Regions from separate parts of the Bradyrhizobium sp. Mp27 genome, predicted to be linked through region 1. Evidence: predicted binding sites of a transcription regulator. Region 1 holds the regulator's gene; each other region holds the start of a gene.
What was found. Region 1 encodes PhoB, which activates phosphate uptake and scavenging genes when phosphate is short. Its sites were predicted from a motif close to TGTCATNNANCTGTCAT; they were not measured.
Positions count from the first base shown of each region.

Region 2: ugpB (sn-glycerol-3-phosphate ABC transporter substrate-binding protein UgpB) is a predicted target of PhoB. The motif match lies at 3,103-3,119, and genes of this name have one in related genera.
Region 3: QJT78_RS31715 (UDP-2,3-diacylglucosamine diphosphatase) is a predicted target of PhoB. The motif match lies at 2,397-2,413, and genes of this name have one in related genera.
Region 4: phnC (phosphonate ABC transporter ATP-binding protein) is a predicted target of PhoB. The motif match lies at 2,420-2,436, and genes of this name have one in related genera.

Region 1 is NZ_JASAUS010000003.1:49,956-54,786, forward strand. Features, by position in the region: gene QJT78_RS03190 (aspartate aminotransferase family protein) at 1-194, opposite strand, end outside; gene QJT78_RS03195 (GcrA family cell cycle regulator) at 651-1,163, shown strand; gene phoB (phosphate regulon transcriptional regulator PhoB) at 1,398-2,105, opposite strand; gene phoU (phosphate signaling complex protein PhoU) at 2,120-2,836, opposite strand; gene pstB (phosphate ABC transporter ATP-binding protein PstB) at 2,848-3,669, opposite strand; gene pstA (phosphate ABC transporter permease PstA) at 3,666-4,511, opposite strand; gene pstC (phosphate ABC transporter permease subunit PstC) at 4,516-4,831, opposite strand, start outside.
Region 2 is NZ_JASAUS010000053.1:3,334-8,164, forward strand. Features, by position in the region: gene ugpE (sn-glycerol-3-phosphate ABC transporter permease UgpE) at 1-803, opposite strand, end outside; gene ugpA (sn-glycerol-3-phosphate ABC transporter permease UgpA) at 803-1,684, opposite strand; gene ugpB (sn-glycerol-3-phosphate ABC transporter substrate-binding protein UgpB) at 1,733-3,049, opposite strand; gene QJT78_RS24970 (CaiB/BaiF CoA-transferase family protein) at 3,270-4,472, opposite strand; gene QJT78_RS24975 (organic hydroperoxide resistance protein) at 4,649-4,831, opposite strand, start outside.
Region 3 is NZ_JASAUS010000082.1:29,978-34,808, forward strand. Features, by position in the region: gene QJT78_RS31695 (neutral zinc metallopeptidase) at 1-358, opposite strand, end outside; partial or broken gene QJT78_RS31700 (transposase domain-containing protein) at 587-796, opposite strand; gene QJT78_RS31705 (Lrp/AsnC family transcriptional regulator) at 919-1,164, opposite strand; gene thiD (bifunctional hydroxymethylpyrimidine kinase/phosphomethylpyrimidine kinase) at 1,421-2,221, shown strand; gene QJT78_RS31715 (UDP-2,3-diacylglucosamine diphosphatase) at 2,437-3,249, shown strand; gene QJT78_RS31720 (glycosyltransferase family 1 protein) at 3,249-4,292, shown strand; gene QJT78_RS31725 (threonine/serine dehydratase) at 4,344-4,831, shown strand, end outside.
Region 4 is NZ_JASAUS010000016.1:1,580-6,410, reverse strand. Features, by position in the region: gene QJT78_RS11975 (DUF1045 domain-containing protein) at 1-481, opposite strand, end outside; gene QJT78_RS11970 (alpha-D-ribose 1-methylphosphonate 5-triphosphate diphosphatase) at 500-1,693, opposite strand; gene QJT78_RS11965 (chloramphenicol acetyltransferase) at 1,690-2,361, opposite strand; gene phnC (phosphonate ABC transporter ATP-binding protein) at 2,536-3,345, shown strand; gene phnD (phosphonate ABC transporter substrate-binding protein) at 3,416-4,351, shown strand; gene phnE (phosphonate ABC transporter, permease protein PhnE) at 4,428-4,831, shown strand, end outside.

The DNA of each region.
Region 1 (4,831 bases):
TTGGTGGCCTGCTCCTGCAACGCCTTGACCAACGCAGGATGAGCATGGCCGAGCGCATTCACCGCCACGCCCGAGGTGAAATCGAGATAGCGATCGCCATTTGTCGCAATCAGCCAGCAGCCTTCGCCGCGCTCGAAACCGAGGTCGGCCCTGGCGAAAACGGGGAGCAAATGCGGCGCTGCGCTGTTAGTCATGACGATCACTTGAATGTTGCGGACGGTGTGAGCGTGCATTGCGCAACGCACCATTGACCGGCCCGGAAAACGAAACGTGCCGCCTTTTAAGGGCGGCACGTATCACTATCTTATGCTTGGTGAAACCGGTGTCAATGCCGCCCGGAAAGCCTCACGAAACGCAGAATCCGTAGTCTTGCGGTGGCGATTTTGCGTGTTTCCGCCACGGAACATGTGGAAGCGAGTCGGCGGACTCTTGCGCGTGAGTCACGCCATATTGTAGCGTTTGGCTTGTCAGATACGACATCTCGTGCAGCAGTTCTGATCCTCTAAGTCCTCATGTACCGGCGTAAGCGTTCGGGCGCATCTGGTGCGCCCGGCGAGCCTTAAGGGATTCTGGCGGCACGGGTTTTTCGAAGCTTAGGCATTCGCCGTGCGGCCGCCAGGATGGCAGGCGCCGGCGAAGGAAAGGGTGCAATGACCGTTTTGACCTGGTCGGATGATCGCGTCGAGCAGCTGAAAAAGCTCTGGGAGGCCGGACTTTCGGCCAGCCAGATCGCCGCTGAACTCGGCAATGTGACCCGCAATGCCGTGATCGGCAAAGTGCACCGGCTCGGCCTGTCGGGCCGCGCCAAGAGCCCTTCATCGGCAGCGCCGCGGCCGCGCAAGGCGCGCCCCGCCCAGCACATGATGCGGGTGACCCGCCCGATCGCACGCGGCAACACCGCGCTGGCGCAAGCCTTCGAAGTCGAGGTCGAGGCCGAACCGGTCACCTACGACAACGTCGTGCCTATGAGCCAGCGGCTGTCGCTGCTGGAGCTGAACGAGGCCACCTGCCACTGGCCGGTCGGCGATCCCTCGAGCCCGGATTTCTTCTTCTGCGGCGGCAAGGCGCTCTCCGGCCTGCCCTACTGCGCCCAGCACTCGCGCGTGGCGTATCAGCCCGCGGCGGATCGCCGGCGCGCGCCGGCGAAGCCTGGTCCGCGCTGAGGTATCGGATTAGCTGACTACGAAGACGGCGCCGTCACGCGATGACGGCTCAACTCACTCGGTGTCGTCCCTGCGAACGCAGGGACCCATAATCCCGGCGCGTAGTTATTGCGCGGGATGATCACTCCGAGTCGTCGCCAAACCACTCCCTGTGGTTATGGGTCCCTGCGAACGCAGGGACGACATCGAGGATGCTGTGGCAGCCCGCTAAATCACGTCTGCCACAGCAACCCCTTACGCCTGCTCCGCCTTCGCAAAGCGATCGTCCAGTGCGTAGCCCGCGCCGCGGACGGTGCGGATCGGGTCCTGCTCGCGGCCGAGATTGAGCAGCTTGCGTAGGCGGCCGATATGGACGTCGACGGTGCGCTCGTCGATGTAGATGTCACGGCCCCAGACGCTGTCGAGCAGCTGCTCGCGCGAGAACACGCGGCCGGGATGCTCGAGAAAGAACTCCAGCAGGCGATATTCGGTCGGGCCGAGATCGATCGGCCGGCCCGAGCGCGCCACGCGGCGCTTGTCGCGGTCGAGCTCGATGTCGCCATAGGCGAGCACCGTGGCGAGCCGCTCCGGGCTGGCGCGCCTGAGCAGGCCCTTCACGCGTGCCAGCAGCTCCGGCACCGAGAACGGCTTGACGATGTAGTCGTCGGCGCCGGTCGCAAGACCCCGCACCCGCTCGCTCTCCTCGCCGCGCGCGGTGAGCATGATGATCGGGAGCTGCTTGGTCTCGGGCCGGGTGCGCAGCCGCCGGCACAGCTCGATGCCGGAGAGGCCCGGCAGCATCCAGTCGAGCACGATCAAATCGGGGATATGCTCCTTGAGGCGGGTGTCGGCATCGTCGCCGCGCATCACCGTCTCGACGTCATAGCCGTCGCCTTCGAGGTTGTAGCGGAGAAGCTCGGTGAGAGCTTCCTCGTCCTCAACCACCATAATGCGTGCGCCCATGGTGTCGTAGCTCCTTAAGTGTTCGGGACCGTCGTGGCGAAGGTCGTCATGTCGCCCTTCGGCCGCTTGTCGGTGATCGCCTGGCCCTCGATCATGTAGAACACGGTCTCGGCGATGTTGGTGGCGTGGTCACCGATGCGCTCGATGTTCTTGGCGCAGAACATCAGATGGATGCAGAACGAGATGTTGCGCGGATCCTCCATCATGTAGGTGAGCAGCTCGCGGAACAGCGAGGTGCAGATGGCGTCGACTTCCTCGTCGCCCTTCCACACCGCCATCGCCGCCGGCAGATCGTGCGCGGCATAGGCGTCCAGCACCGACTTGACCTGCTGCTGCACGAGGTCGGTCATGTGCTCCAGGCCGCGGAACAGCTTGAGCGGATGAAAATCCGTCTCCAGCGCCGCGACGCGCTTGCCCATGTTCTTGGCGAGGTCGCCGATCCGCTCGAGATCGGTCGCGACGCGCATGGCGCCGACGATCTCGCGCAGATCCACCGCCATCGGCTGGCGGCGCGCGATGGTGAGCACGGCGCGCTCCTCGATCTTCTTCTGGAGCGCGTCGAGCTCGGTGTCGATGGTGACGACGCGCTGGCCGAGCGCGACGTCGCGGCGGATCAGCGCGTCGACGGAATCGACGATCATGCGCTCGGCGATGCCGCCCATCTCGGCGACTAGGCGCGTGAGCTCCTGGAGGTCGGTGTCGAAGGCCTTTGCGGTATGTTCAGAACCCATGTTCCGTCTCCTCAGCCGAACCGGCCGGTGATGTAATCCTGCGTGCGCCGGTCGGTCGGCGACGTGAAGATCTTGCTGGTGTCGTCGAACTCGATCAGCTCGCCGAGATACATGAAGGCGGTCTTGTCGGAGACGCGCGCCGCCTGCTGCATGTTGTGGGTGACGATCGCGATCGTGTAGTTCTCGGACAGCTCCTGGATCAGCTCCTCGACCTTGGCGGTCGAGATCGGGTCGAGCGCCGAGCAGGGCTCGTCGAACAAGATCACCTCAGGCCGCACTGCGACCGTGCGGGCGATGCAGAGGCGCTGCTGCTGGCCGCCGGAGAGCGACAGGCCGGAGGCGTTAAGCTTGTCCTTGACCTCGTTCCACAGCGCGCCGCCGCGCAGCGCCTTCTCGACGCGGTCGTCCATCTCGGACTTCGAGATCTTCTCGTAGAGACGGATGCCGAAGGCGATGTTCTCGTAGATCGTCATCGGGAACGGCGTCGGCTTCTGGAACACCATGCCGACGCGGGCGCGCAGCAGATTGAGGTCCAGCTTGGGGTCGAGGATGTTGGTCTGGTCGAGCATGAGCTGACCGGTGACGCGCTGGCCCGGATAGAGATCGTACATCCGGTTGAAGATGCGCAGCAGGGTGGACTTGCCGCAGCCCGACGGGCCGATGAACGCCGTGACGCGGTTGGTGCCGAGCGCCAGATTGATGTTCTTCAGCGCGTGGTGCTCGCCATAATAGAAGTTCAGGTTGCGCACCGTCACCTTGGCCGGGGCCTCGGGCAACACCGGCGCCTGCGGCAAACCACCGGCCGCGCTCATCGATACGGAAAGCTCACTCATTTTGCGGTCCTCTCGGCGCCAAGGATGCGCGCGCCAATGTTCAGGGCAAGCACGGTAATCGTGATCAGCAGCGCGCCGCTCCAGGCGAGCTGCTTCCAATAGGCGTAGGGGCTCTGGACGAAGTTGTTGATGGTGACCGGCAGGTTCGCCATCGTCTTGTTCAGGCCGAGGCTGAAGAACTGGTTCGACAGCGCAGTGAAGAGCAGCGGCGCGGTCTCGCCGGCGACGCGGGCGGTCGCGAGCAGCACGCCGGTGATGAGGCCGGAACGCGCGGCACGATAAGCGATGCGCTTGATCACCAGCGAGCGCGGCAGGCCGAGCGCGGACGCCGCCTCACGCAGCGCGTTCGGCACCAGCAGCAACATGTCCTCGGTGGTGCGCAGCACCACCGGGATGACGATGACCGCGAGTGCGAGTGCGCCTGCGATCGCCGAGAAGCCGCGCATCGGCACCACCACCGCACCGTAGATGAACAGGCCGATGATGATCGAGGGCGCCGACAAGAGGATGTCGTTGATGAAGCGGATCACCGAGGTCAAGCGATCGTTGCGGCCGTACTCGGCAAGATAGGTGCCGGCAAACAGGCCGAGCGGCGCACCGATACCGACGCCGAGCACGGTCATGATGATCGAACCGACGATGGCGTTGCGCAGGCCGCCTTCGGTCGAGCCCGGAGGCGGAGTGTCCGCGACGAAGATCTCCAGGTTCAGACCGGCGATGCCGTTGTAGAGCAGCGTCATCAGGATCAGCGCAAGCCAGGTGACGCCGAAGGCGGCGGCGGCCATGCAGAGTCCGCGAACGACGATGTCCTTGCGGCGGCGGCGTGAATAGATCGGGTTCATGGCGCTAGTTCCCCGCCTTCTTTTCCAGCCGCATCAGCATCAACCGCGCCGCCGCGAGCACGAAGAACGTCAGCACGAACAGCAGCAGGCCTAGCAGGATCAGGCCGGACTGGTGCAGGCCGTCGCTCTCGGCGAACTCGGATGCGATCGCCGCCGAGATCGTGGTGCCCGGGGCAAAGATCGAGGAGGAGATGCGGAACGAATTGCCGATGATGAAAGTCACCGCCATGGTCTCGCCGAGCGCGCGGCCCAGCGCCAGCATGACGCCGCCGATGACGCCGACGCGGGTGTAGGGGATCACCACGCTACGGACGACTTCC
Region 2 (4,831 bases), on a different contig from region 1:
GCGACGACGACGAACACCGGCGGCAGCATGGCGAGCACGGCGGTCGCCATCACGATCGGCCATTCGGTCAGCGCATCGGTGGTGGTGATCATCTTGCGGATGCCGACCTGGATGGTCTGCATGTCGTCGCGCGTGGTGATCAGCAGCGGCCAGAGATATTGATTCCAGCCGAGGATGAAGAGGATCACGAACAGCGCCGCCATGTTGGTGCGCGACAGCGGCAGCAGCGTATCCCAGAAGAAGCGCAAGGGGCCGGCGCCGTCGATGCGCGAGGCCTCCAGCAGCTCGTCCGGCACGGTCATGAAGAACTGGCGGAACAGCAGCGTCGCGGTGGCCGACGCGATCAGCGGCAGCGCGAGGCCCGCATAGCTGTCGAGCATGTGCAGATCGGCGACGATCTTGTAGGTCGGGTAGATGCGCACCTCGACCGGCAGCATCAACGTGATGAAGATGATCCAGAAGATCGCCATCCGGAACGGAAAGCGGAAATACACGATCGCATAGGCCGAGATGATCGAGATCGCGATCTTGCCGATGGCGATCGCCAGCGCCATCACCAGCGAGTTCAGCATCATGTTGCCGACGGGCTCGCGGGTGGAGCCGCTCGTGCCGACGAAGATGGTCTGGTAGTAGACCTCGAAGAAGTGCCCGCCCGGCAGCAGCGACATCTGCCCGTTTGCGATCAAGGCGTTGTCCTGGGTCGAGGCGACGATGGCGATGTAGACCGGGAATGCGACGATCGCGATCCCGATCCAGAGAATGGCGTGGGCGACGTAGCGCCGAAAGCCCTCTTCCTCGACCATCAGTAGGTCACCTTGCGTTCGACGAAGCGGAACTGGATTCCCGTCAGCACGATCACCATGACCATCAAGATCACCGACTGTGCCGCGGAGCTGCCGAGATTGCCGCCGAGCAGGCCGTCGGAATAGACCTTGTAGACCAGCGTGACCGTCGACGTGCCTGGACCGCCGCGGGTCATGGTGTCGATGATGCCGAAGGTGTCGAAGAAGGCGTAGACGATGTTGACGACCAGCAGGAAGAAGATCGTGGGCGACAGCAGCGGGAAGGTCACGGTCCAGAACCGGCGCATCGGACGGGCGCCGTCGATCGCGGCGGCCTCGAACACGCTTCGGGGGATGGCTTGCAGGCCGGCGAGGAAGAACAGGAAATTATAGGAGATCTGCTTCCACGCCGCGGCGAGGATGATCAGCCCAGCCGCCTGGTTGCCGTCGAGAAGCGGATTCCAGTCGACGCCCAGGTTGCGCAGATAGCGCGACAGCACGCCAAGCGAGGGATGCAGCATGAAGATCCAGAGCACGCCGACCACGGGCGGCGCCACCGCATAGGGCCAGATCAGCAGCGTGCGGTAGAGCATTGAGCCGCGCAGCGGCTTGTCCGCCATCACGGCGAGCAGCAGCGCGAACGACAGCGACGACACGGCGATGGCGAACGAAAAGACGAACGTACGGACAACCGCCTCAAAATAGGCCGGGTCCTTGAACAGGTCCTGATAATTCTCGAACCAGACGAAGCTTGTCGACAGACCGAAGGCGTCCTGGAGCAGGAAGGATTGGATCACCGCCTGCGCGGCCGGCCAGTAGAAAAATATCAGGACGATCGCGAGCTGCGGCGCAACCAGCGCGTAGGGCAATAGCTTTGATTGGAAAATGGCTTGCTTTTGCATGATGTCAGCTGAGCGGCAGGCCGGCTTACCGGCCTGCCGCTCATCGCCTTACTTGACGGCGGTCTTTTCGAACTGACGCAGCATCGTGTTGCCGCGCTCGACGGCGGCGTCGAGCGCCTGCTTGGCGGTCTTCTTGCCGGCCAGCGCCTGCTCGATCTCTTCCGACCAGACGTCACGGAGCTGAACCATGTTACCGAGACGCAAGCCGCGCGAATTCTCGGTCGGCTCCTTGTTGGTCAGCTCGAGCAGCGGGGTCTCGAGATAGGGCTGATCCTTGTAGAAACCTTCTTCCTTCGCCTTGGCGTAGGCCGCCTTGGTGATCGGCAGATAGCCCGAGGCCTTGTGGATGTAGACTTGGCGATCGGTGTCCGAGAGGAAGGTCAGGAATTTCGCGACGCCCTTGTATTCCTCGGCCGACTTGCCGCCCATGACCCAGAGCGAGGCGCCGCCGATGATCGAGTTCTGCGGCGCGCCCTTGGCGTCCGGATAGTAAGGCATCGGCACGGCGGTGAAGTTGAACTTGGCCTGCGCTTTGACGTTGCCGAAGAACGCCGACGAGGTCAGGTAGATCGGGCATTCGCCGGAGGTGAAGCGGCCTTCGCCGGTGTTGGTGCGGCCGGCATAGTCGTAAGTCTTGGTCTTCTGCAGCTCGACCAGGGTTTCGAGATGCTTGACCTGAAGCGGGCCGTTGAACTCCAGCACGGTGTCGAAACCGTCGAGGCCGTTGGCCTTGCTGGCGAGCGGCACGTTGTGCCAGGCGGAGAGCTGCTCGAGATTGACCCAGGTGACCCAGGAGCCGGAGAAGCCGCAGGTGTCATGACCCGCAGCCTTCAGCTTCTTGGCGGCCTCGAACGTTTCGGGCCAGGTCTTCGGGATCTCGACGTTCGCCTTCTTGAGCTCGTCGAGGTTGACCCACATGACGGTCGACGACGAATTGAACGGGAAGGACAGCATCTCGCCCTTCGAGGTCGAATAGTAGCCGGTGATGGCGGGCAGGTAGATCTTGGGGTCGAACTTCTCGCCGGCCTCGGCCATCAGCTTGTAGACGGGCTTTACGGCGCCGGTGGCGGCCATCATGGTCGCGGTGCCAACTTCGAACACCTGCATGATGTGCGGGGCGTTGCCGGCGCGGAACGCCGCGATGCCGGCGTTCATCGTATCGGGATAGTTGCCCTTGTAGGTCGGGATCACCTTGTAGTCGGTCTGCGAGGCGTTGAAGTCGGTGGCGAGCTTGACGATGACGTCGTTGTTGGCGCCGGTCATCGCGTGCCACCACTGGATTTCGGTCACGGCCAAGGCCGGCGATGCGCCCATGCCGATCGTGATTGCAACTGCGGCAGCCGCCCCAAAGTGTCGAAGAGCCATCAAGTAAACCTCCCTTGGCCGTCAAAAAGAAGCGCTTGCGCTAGCAGCGCCATATGACGTTCACATGACTGTGTAAGCGGGAGAAACGAAAGCAGCAAGCGCGGCCAAAAGGGAAGCCGTCAAATAGGCGAATGCCGAGCGCGCAGCCTCCTCCGTTCGCGGTGCACATGCGTGCCCGCGCCGCAGTGCGGCATTTGCTCGGGTGAGGCGGCGAGGGCGTTTAGCGCTTGCGCTCGGGGCCGCAGACGGTGCCCTTTTCGACCATCGCGTCGATCTCCGATTTGGAGTAGCCGAACTCGCCCAGCACCTCCTGGGAGTGCTGGCTGAATTTCGGCGGCAGGCGGCGCAGGCTCGGCTTGCTGCGATCGAGCCGGATCGGCGAGGCCACGCCCTTGTACCAGTCCTTCTCAATGACATCGCCGCGGGCGATCGTGTGCGCGTTGGTCAAGGCCTGGTCGATCTTCTGCACGGGGCCTGCGGGCAGGCCGGCGGCGAGCAGGCGATTGCACAGCGGCTCGGCCTCGTGCTGGCTGAACACGGCGGCAAGCTCGGCGCGCAGCGCCTCGCGATTGGCGATGCGGTCCTTGTTGCAGGCAAAGCGCGGATCGGTGCCGAGCTCGGGCTTGCCGATCTCCTTGGCGAGCTTGCGGAAGGTGCCGTCATTGCCGACACCGATGAAAATGTCGTCGGTCCTGGTCGGGAAGATCGCGTAAGGCACGAGGTTGGGATGCTCGTTGCCGGTGAGCGACGGCGGCTTGCCGTGCATGAAATAATTCGCGGTGTGCGGATGCATGATGGCAAGGCCGGTCTCGTACAGCGTCGTCTCCAGGAACTGGCCCTGGCCCGAGCGCTGCCGCTCCGACAGCGCCATTAGGATGCCGATCGCCGCATAGAGGCCGGTGGTGATGTCGACCAGCGGCACGCCGATCCGCATCGGACCGCTCTCGGGCGAACCGGTCGCCGCGATCATGCCGGTCATGGCCTGGATAATGGCGTCATAGCCGGGATTGCCGCCGCGCGGTCCGTCGGCGCCGAAGCCGCAGATCCGGCAATGCACGAGGCGCGGGAATTTCTTGCTGAGCACATCGTTGCCGATGCCCCATTTCTCCAGCGTGCCCGGCTTGAAATTCTCGATCAGGACGTCGGCGGTCTCCAGCATCTTCAGCAGCACGACACGGCCGCCCTCGGAGGCGAGGTCGAGGCCGATCGAGCGCTTGTTGCGGTTGATGCCGATGAAATAGGCCGCGTCTTCCTCGTGGAACGGAGGGCCCCAGTCGCGCACCTCGTCGCCGGCGGGCGGCTCGACCTTGATCACGTCGGCGCCGTGGTCGGCGAGGATCTGGGTGCAGTAGGGACCGCCAAGCACGCGCGTGAGATCGATGACGCGCAGTCCGCTCATTGCGCCCAAAACGGCTTCAGTCATGCCTTCGCTTCCCCTGTGTCGATCATTGATCACAGGCCTAGCGAGGTTTTTTTGCGCCAGCAATGGCTTGCTGCGTAGGGCCGCATGCGCCGCCGCCGCGCCATCCCGCAACGTGGCAAATCAGGCGGAAGCGGCCGGCCCGAGGGGGATCTCGGGCCAGCCAATCCGCCGTTTGATCAGACGACCGTCAGGCGAACGTCGACATTGCCGCGCGTGGCATTGGAGTAGGGGCACACCTGGTGGGCCTTCTCGACCAGCGCCTCGGCTTCCGCGCGGGCGAGGCCCGGCAGCGAGACGGCGAGGTCGATGTCGAGACCGAAGCCGCCGGCCGAGCGCGGGCCGATGCCGACGGTGGAGGT
Region 3 (4,831 bases), on a different contig from region 1:
GGTCGCCCGACTTCGCTGGAAGCTCAGCATAAAGCCACGCGGCTTGCGCGTCATCGCTACTCGTTGTTGCCGTGAATCCTTCACCGAATAGGCGAGCCCGCATGAAGCTGCCAACCTCGATCTGTTCAGTTTGAGCCACGCCATGACGTTGGTGCGGCCGGACGGTTATTGGCTCCTGATAGCCGACCGTCATTTCCGTCGGAGGATTAAAGACAACTGAACCCGGACCAATCTTGTCGACTTGGTTACGGAGGATGGCAGCGGGGTCTATCGCTGCTGGGCGAACCGCCCAAGCTAAGCCGCCTGTGCAAAGCACCCAGACAGCCACTGCTATCGAAACAAGCGGTCCTTTGGGCATTGCCGGCCCCCGGCGCTCACGATCCGTGCGAAAAGAGCATTCCAGGGTTGTATGTTCAATGAAATATTTCACACTTTGCGCGCGGCATAGGTGCAAGCGATCGGGCCGCCGAATTGTTCCTCCGCGGACCTAAGCGCGTGGGCTACGATGCAAAGGCCCCAACCACTTGGAGACTATCCGTTTTTTGACCGGACATTGGCGCGACGGCCTGTTCGCGAAGCGTCGTTCTCAGGCCGCGGCTTTGAGGGATTGCTCGCGATAGGCCCAGGGCAGTAGCTGGTCGATGTCGCGACTTGGATGTTCGTTGACGATTCTCGTCAGGACGTCGTTGAGATAGGCAAGCGGGTCGATGCCGCGGATTAATCGTTCGACCGTATTGTTGTGGAGTTCGACGCGGTCGTCATCGATGAAGCGCGTTGAGCCTTGCCAGCGCGAGAGGGTGTCGAGCGCTGGATGATGTGTGCGATGGCTAAAATCCGAAGAACTCACTTTGAGCACAATTGGTCCGCTGCGCTGTCTCGGAAGCGGACTTCCCATCCGGCCCGCTGTGAGTGCAAACCCTAGCTTGCGCCAAACGCCTTGAAGGTGATGATGGTGAGGGTGTCCTGGATGCCCGGCAGCACCTGCACCTTCTCGTTGATGAAGTGGCCGATGTCGGTGTCCTTGTCGACGTAGAACTTCACCAGCAAATCGTAATGGCCGGCCGTGGAGTAGATCTCGGAGGCGATCTCGGCTTCGGCAAGCGCGTTGGCGACCGTGTAGGACTGGCCGAGCTTGCATTTGATCTGGACGAAAAAAGGAACCATTGCAGTCACTCCGAAGGCATATCTGGCGGCTAGAGCCATTTCCGCTCCGATGAAATCGGAACGGGGCTCTAGATTCTAGTTTTGACGCGTTTTCTTCACGCGAACCGGTATCCACTTCGCTCGAAAACGCTCTAATAGGCCAAAACCGGCCGGATTTAGCAAGCAAACTTGCTGCCCTCGGGCGCAAGCGAACTTGCCGCCCCCCGGCATGCGCGCTAGGACGGACCATGGTCCCGAGGAAGCGGAAAATCGCCCCATGACGACGCCCGTGGCGCTCACCATCGCCGGCTCCGATTCGAGCGGCGGCGCCGGCATCCAGGCCGACCTGAAGACCTTTGCCGCGCTCGGCGTCTATGGCGCCTCCGCGATCACGGCCCTGACCGCGCAGAACACGCGCGGCGTCACCGGCATCCACGCGGTGCCCGCCGACTTCGTCACCGCGCAGATCGATGCCGTGTTTTCCGATCTCGAGGTCGGCGCGGTGAAGATCGGCATGGTGGCGCAGGCCGCCAGCATCGATGCGATCGCAGCGGCGCTGTCGCGCTGGAAGCCCGAGCATATCGTGCTCGATCCCGTGATGGTCGCAACCTCCGGCGATCGCCTGCTCGCCGCGGAGGCGGTGGAAGCCCTGCGCAAGAAACTGATGCCGCTGGCGTCGGTGATCACGCCTAATCTGCCCGAGGCCGCGGCTCTGCTCGACGAGCCCGTCGCGACACGCGAGGCCGAGATCGAGAGCCAGGGACGCCGGCTGCTGGCGCTGGGCTGCCGCGCGGTCCTGATCAAGGGCGGGCACGGCAAGGGCGCCGAAAGCATCGACTATCTCGTCGAGGCCGAGAACACGATCGCGCTTGCGGCGCCGCGCGTCGCCACCCGCAACACCCACGGCACGGGGTGCTCGCTGTCCTCGGCCGTCGCGGCGGGGCTTGCCAGGGGCGAGGATCTCGAGCGCGCCGTGCGGAACGCCAAGGCCTGGATCAGCGCAGCGATCGCGGCCGCCGACCGCTTCAGCGTCGGCCACGGCCACGGGCCGGTCCATCATTTCCACAAATTTTACTGATCCGGGCCGCCAGCGGCGCGCGGGACCGCTGCCGTTAACCTGATCAGCCATCGGTTCGGGGGTCTTGCGGAGGCCGTTGCGGCGTCATGTCGCCTGATTGTCGCATGCGACTGATATTCGCGGGACGGGCGAGGCGAGGTTTGATTCGTATCCGAGGGTGCCTCAAAGGTTCATTGGTCATCCCCCTGTCACGGGATATTGTTACAGGCTGTCGCATGGGAAGTTACGATGTGAGTGACGAGAGCCCTGAAAGGCGCTTTCGCACGTTGTTCATCTCCGACGTTCATCTCGGAGCCCGCGGTTCTCAAGCCGACCTGCTGCTCGACTTCCTGCGATACCACGATGCCGACACGATCTATCTCGTCGGAGACATCGTCGACGGCTGGGCGCTGAAATCGAGCTGGCACTGGCCGCAATCGCATAACGACCTGGTCCAGAAGCTGCTCCGCAAGGCGCGCAAGGGCGCCAAGGTCATCTACATTCCCGGCAATCACGACGAGTTCCTGCGCAACTATTACGGCACGCATTTCGGCGGCATCGACGTGGTCGAGAACACCGTCCACACCGGCGTGGACGGCAAGCGCTATCTCGTCATCCACGGCGACATCTTCGACCTCGTGGTGCAGAACGCGCGCTGGCTCGCCCATCTCGGCGACAAGGCCTATGACTTCGCGATCCAAATGAATCGCTTCGTCAACTTCTTCCGGCGCATGTTCAAAGTGCCGTATTGGTCACTGTCGCAATGGGCCAAGCAGAAGGTCAAGAACGCCGTCAACTATATCGGCGCGTTCGAGCAGGCGCTCGCCGCCGAGGCGCGGCGTCACGACGCCGACGGCGTGATCTGCGGCCACATCCACTATGCCGTGATCCGCGACGAGGGCGGCATCCGCTACATGAATTGCGGCGACTGGGTCGAGAGCTGCACGGCGCTGGTCGAGCATGACGATGGTCATTTCGAGATCATCACCTGGGCGGATCAGGCGCGGAAGCCGGCACAGGTCCCGCAGGTCGCAGCAAGGGCCGCTTGATGCGCATCCTGGTCGCGACCGACGCCTGGCACCCGCAAGTCAATGGTGTGGTTCGGACGCTGACCAAGCTCGCAGACGCCGCCGAGGGGCTCGGTGTCGAGTTCACGTTCCTGACGCCGCAATCGTTCCGCACCTTTGCGATGCCGAGCTACCGCGACGTGCGGCTCGCCATGCCGCGCCCGGCGCGGATCGCGAAGCTGATCGAAGAGGCGTGCCCCGACAGCATCCACATTGCAACGGAGGGGCCGATCGGCCTGATGGTCCGCCGCTACTGCCGCCAGCGCAAGCTGCCGTTCACGTCCAGCTTCCACACCCGCTTTCCCGAATATGTCCGCGCCCGCGTGCCGGTTCCGGAATCCCTGATCTGGCGGGCGCTGCGCCGATTTCACGCGCCCAGCCGTGCCGTGATGGCGGCAACGCCGGCGCTCGCCCGCGAGCTTGGCGAGCGCGGCTTTGACAACGTCGTGCTGTGGCCGCGCGGCGTCGACACTAGCCTGTTCCATCCCCGTGGGATCGACCTCTGCCTGCCGGCGCCGGTGTTTCTCTCGGTCGGCCGGATCGCGGTGGAGAAGAACCTCGAGGCGTTTCTCGATCTCGATCTGCCCGGCACCAAGGTGATCGTCGGCGACGGCCCGGCGCGGGTCGCGCTGGAAGAAGCCTATCCGGATGCGATCTTCCTGGGCGAGAAGCACGGCGAGGCGCTGGCGGCAATCTATGCGGCCGCCGACGTGTTCGTGTTCCCCAGCAAGACCGACACGTTCGGCCTGGTCCTGCTGGAAGCGCTCGCCAGCGGCCTGCCGGTCGCGGCCTTCCCGGTGAAGGGCCCCCGCGACGTGATCGGCGATGCACCGGTCGGCGCCCTCGATCACGATCTGCGCAACGCCTGCTTCGCGGCGCTCGACGTGTCCCGGCAGGACTGCGTCGAATTCGCCGCCAATTACACCTGGGAGGCCTCGGCGAGGGCGTTTGTGGACAGCATCAAGGCGGTTGGCGCGGTGCTTCCAGGCAGGAATGGGGCGGAGCAGGTTAGTTTCGTAGCCTGAAAACCAAGGTCCATCTTGCCCCGCGCCTCGTCCGGCGCGATAACATTAGGCATGACCGAACAGCTCCTCCCGATCGGCCCTGCCGATATCGATGCAGCAGCACGCGTGATCGCGCCCTTCGCCATCCGCACCCCGCTGTTGTCCTTTCCCGTGCTCAACGAGCGCGTCGGCGCAAAGGTCTTCCTGAAGCCGGAGATGCTCCAGCGCACCGGCTCCTTCAAGTTCCGCGGCGCCTTCAACAAGGTCGCGTCGATCCCGCAGGACAAGCGCGCCGGCGGTGTCGTCGCGTTCTCGTCCGGCAACCACGCCCAGGGCGTGGCGGCGGCTGCCAAGATCCTCGACATGCACGCGACCATCGTGATGCCCGCGGATGCGCCGCTGTCGAAGCGCGAGCGCACCAAATCCTACGGCGCCGAGGTCGTGCTGTACGATCGCGACCGCGACGACCGCGAGGCGATCTCGCGCGGCATCGCCGAGAAGCGCGGCGCGACGCTGGTCAGGCCCTATGACGATCCGTTCGTGATCGCGGGGCAGGGCAC
Region 4 (4,831 bases), on a different contig from region 1:
GGTCGAGATGGTCGCGCTGCCGCTCGGTGAGCTTGTCGGGCTTGCGCCGCGCGCGGTCTTCCGCCGTCATGGGAGCACGGAAGTCGTCGAATTCGCGGACGCAATCGGCGGCAAGTTGTTGGAGCGCACCCACCGGCTTGGTCGGAATCACCGCAATGAAGCCGCTGATGGAATCGACGACCGGACGGATCGACGGGATCGGCCGCGCCTTGCCGGCAAAGGCCGCGCAGGCTGCGACGAGCTCGGCTTCAGTCCTGCCGGGCGCCAGCGCCATCGGCGCCTTCAGCGTGCCGTGGAAACCGTATTTGCGGGGATCGGCCGTGACGTCGCGCCAGTCCGGCGCAACGCGCGATGCGTCGGCAGGGAATGGCACCTCGTCGCCGGTGTAGACATCGTAGCCGAGCAGCTCGGCGCCGAAGCGGGTGAGGGCGCTGTCGGCGCCGGCGGTAAAATAGATCGCGTAGCGGGGAAAATCTGTCATTGCCCGAGCATAACCGGTTCAGGCGGCAACAACAGCCTCGCGCGGCGTCGCCGCCGCAGCGAGCAGTCGCGTCGCATCGGTGAGATGCACGAGCTTTCCGCCTGATACCACCGCGATCAGCCGCGGCCGCAGCGGCACGCTGTCGTCGATCAGCAGCATGTCGGCGCGGCATCCTTCCGCGAGCACGCCGCGATCGGCAAGGCCGGTCGCGCGGGCCGGTCCCGCGGACACCAGGTTCCAGGCCTCGGTCAGCGGCAGCACGCCGTCGGCGACGAGGCGGAACGCGGCGAGCAGCTGTGCGGGATAGTAATAGTCCGACGCGAGCACCGAGCAGAGCCCTTTCGCGATCATGTCGGATGCCCGGGTCCAGCCGGTATGGCTGCCGCCGCGCACGACGTTCGGCGCACCGTAGACGATGGCATCGCCCGCGGACGCGGCCGCGCGCGCGGTCTCCTCGTTGATCGGAAACTCCGCGATGTCAGCGCCCAGCTCGCGAAACTGCTGTCGCATCGCCGGCGTTGCATCGTCATGCGAGAGCATCCGCACCTCGGCCGCGCGAGCAGTTGCGGCGAGCCGCGCCACGGAAGCCGGCACTTCACTGGCGCGCGAAAGCACACGCTCCACCAGCCGGTCGAACTCCTCGCCCGAGAGGCCGGTGCGCTCCACCATGCGGTTGCGCTTGCGCGGCTTGGCCATGTCGGCAACGGTGCCGTCCATGTGGTCGTTGAAGGCGAACAGGTCGACGCGGCCCTCGGCGAGCCACTGGCCGATCTCGGTCTCGGCATCGAGATTGTAGGTCTCGTGCCGCAGGTGGAAACGGGTGTCGGCGGCGAATTGCGGGCGCTGCCGCTCGATCGCCTCCATCAGGGCGCGCGCATTGCCGGCGCTGCGCAGGCCCGGCTCCCACGAGCAGGTCGTGGCGTGAAACACCGTGGTGATGCCGTTGCTGATCGCCTGGCGGTCACTGTCGGCGAGCGCGACGTCGATCGGGAAGTCGACGCCGGCGCGCGGCATCATCTGCCGCTCGAAGGCATCGCCGTGCAGATCGACGATGCCGGGCAATACCAGCAGGTTGCGCGCATCGATCGCCAGCCGCGCACGGCCGCGAGAGGCATCGACCCGCGCAATGTCCGCGCCGGACACGAGAATGGAAGTTTCGACGAGCTCGGATCCGATCAGGGCCCGGCCGCCCTCAAGGAAGATGTCTGTCACGCGATCGCGCTTCGTTTGCTGGCAGGGGAACGGGTGAGGGAGCTTGCCCGTGCTTCATATGCCGAGAGGAAATCTTCAATCCCGAGCTTGCGGAAATCGGGCAGTGCTTCACGCAATTTGTCGTGATCCCAGTCCCACCAGGCAAGCCGCGCCAACCGTCCGGCGACGTCTTCCGAGAACCGCCGCCGCACGATGCGCGCCGGATTGCCGGCGACGATGGTGTAGGCCGGCACGTCCTTGGTGACGATGGCGCCGGCCGCGACCACCGCGCCGGTGCCGATGTTGCGGCCGGGCAGCACGATCGCGCCGTGGCCGATCCAGACGTCATGGCCGATATGGACGTGATGCTGGCGCCGCCAGTCGAAGAACTCGGTGTCGTCGCTCTCGCGCTCGAAGTAGGCGCTGGAACGATAGGTGAAATGCGCCTGCGTGGCGCGATGCATCGGATGATTGCCGGGATTGATGCGGGTCATCGCCGCGATCGAGCAGAATTTTCCGATCGTGGTGTAGGTGATCTGGGCGTCGTTCACGACATAGGAGTAATCGCCCATCGTGACTTCAGTGAGAATCGTGCGCGCGCCGACTTCGGTATAGGTGCCGAGCCTGGTCTCATGCAGCTTCGCCGAAGGGTCGATGGTCGGTTGAACCGAGAGCGTTTTGCCGGCCATGCTGCATCCGATAGGTCGAGGGCGGGCGTACCTCTTCGAGCGGCCTGATGACAATGTCATGACGATGCGATGACAGGGGAAGAGGTGTGTAGGATCGCCGCACCGCAACGCCGGTGTCACACAAGTGTCAAGCGCCAGCGTTAGCGGTGGCTTCGAGCTACTCTGGAGCCCTCTATGCTGGTGGTTGAAGGTCTGACGTGCCGCTTCGGCGCAAAAGCCGCGGTGGACGACGCTTCGTTTCAAATCTCCCCCGGCGGCTTCGTCGGTGTGATCGGGCGCTCCGGCGCCGGCAAGTCGACCATGCTGCGCATGATCAATCGCTTGGCGACGCCGACGCAGGGCCGCATCCTGTTCGACGGCCTCGACGTCACGGCGTTGCGCGGCAAGGAATTGCGGCAGTGGCGGGCGCGCTCGGCGATGATTTTCCAGCAGTTCAACCTGGTCGGCCGGCTCGATGTGCTGACCAACGTGCTGATGGGGCGCCTCGCGACGATGCCGGCCTGGCGCTCGCTGACGCAGACCTGGCCCGAGCACGACAAGGCGCTGGCGATGTCGGCGCTCGAACAGTTCGATATCGCCTCACTCGCCGCCCAGCGCGCCGACCAGCTCTCCGGCGGCCAGCAGCAGCGTGTTGCGATCGCGCGCGCACTGGTGCAGCAACCCGACATCATCCTCGCCGACGAGCCGATTGCCTCGCTCGACCCGCGCAACACCAAGATCGTGATGGATGCGCTGCTGCGCATTAACAAACACTTCGGCATCACCGTGCTGTGCAATCTGCATTCGCTCGATCTCGCCCGCAGCTATTGCGATCGCCTGATCGGCATGGCGCAGGGCCGCGTGGTGTTCGACGGCGTGCCGTCCGAGCTCACCGACCACGTCGCGCGTGAACTCTACGATCTCGAAGCCGCCGACGTCATGGGCGGTGCATCTGCACCGGTGCCCGAGGGCGTGCCGGCGCTCGGAACGGCCGCGGCGGCCTGAGCGGCACAACGCTGTCACGTCCTGCTGATAAGTTTCGCGTCAACCGACCCCAACCGATGAAGAGGGTATCATGATCACTCGCAGACTCGTTCTTGCCGGCGCCGCCGTGCTCGCCTTCACGGCTTCCGCCTTCGCCGAAGACTGGAAAGCCAAATATCCGGAGCTGACCTTCGCGGTCGTTCCGGCCGAGAACGCCTCCGGCGTCACCGAGCGCTGGGCGCCGTTCGTGAGCTACCTCTCCAAGGAACTGGGCGTGAAGGTCACGCTGCGTATCGCCAACGACTACGCCGCGGTCATCGAGGGCCAGCGCGCCGGCAACATCCACATCGCCAGCTACGGCTCGGCCTCGTTCGCGCGCGCCCGCCTGACCGGCGTCAAGACCGACGCCTTCGCCAACGACATCAACGCCGACGGCTCGACCGGCTACTATTCGGTGTTCTTCGTCAAGGCGAGCAGCGCGTACAAGAAGGTCGATGACCTCAAGGGCAAGAACCTCGGCCTGGTCGACCCGAACTCGACCTCCGGCAACAACGTGCCGCGCTTCGAGCTCGACAAGATGGGCATCCCGGATGCCGACACCTATTTCAGCAAGGTGGTCTTCACCGGCAGCCACGAGAACGCGATCCTCGCTCTGGCCCAGGGCACCGTCGACGTCGCCGCCAACCAGTGGACCAGCGACGACGATTCCACGCTGGCGCAGATGCTGACTAAGAACATGCTGAAGAATGCCGACGGCTCGGCGATGAAGAAGGACGACTTCCGCATCATCCACAAGTCGGCGCCGATCATCAACGGTCCCTACGCCTACAATGCCGACCTGCCGGAAGACGCGAAGGCCGCCATCGCCAAGGCGTTCTTCGACGCGCCGTCCAAGGACAAGGCCGCGTTCGACCGCCTCTCCGACGGCCAGAAGAAGGGTTTTCATCCCGCCACCACCAAGGATTGGGATGGCACGATCGAGCTGATCAAGTTCGTCGATGCACTGCGTAAGAAGAAGGCGTCCTGAGTTTCAGGACGATAGCACTGGAGCCGGGTCGATGGACCCGGCTCTTTCTCTTTGATCGACCACCTTTCCTGGCCAGATGACCGTCGCGGTTTCGATCCTCCCCGAGCAGCAGCTGGCTGCGTTGAACGCCGCCTATGACCGGGCGGTCGCGCGCAAGCGACTCCGCCTCCTGTTGGGAGTTGTGATCTTCACCGCCGCGCTGGTTCTCGCCGCGATCGGCGCCGAAGTGAATTTGCGCACGCTTTTCACTTATTTCGGCAACTTCATCAGCTACTTCGACCGCATCCTCACGCTCGACAATGGCCAGCGGGTCTGGACCGATTTCGGCGAGTGGCTGTGGGGCTGGCGCAAATGGCTGAAGATGCTGGGCGAGACGCTGCTGATCTCCTATGTCGGCACGCTGATCGGCGCGACCTTCGCCTTCGCCTTGAATTTCTTCGCGGCAGAGAATACCTCGCCGTCGCCCTGGCTGCGCTTCGT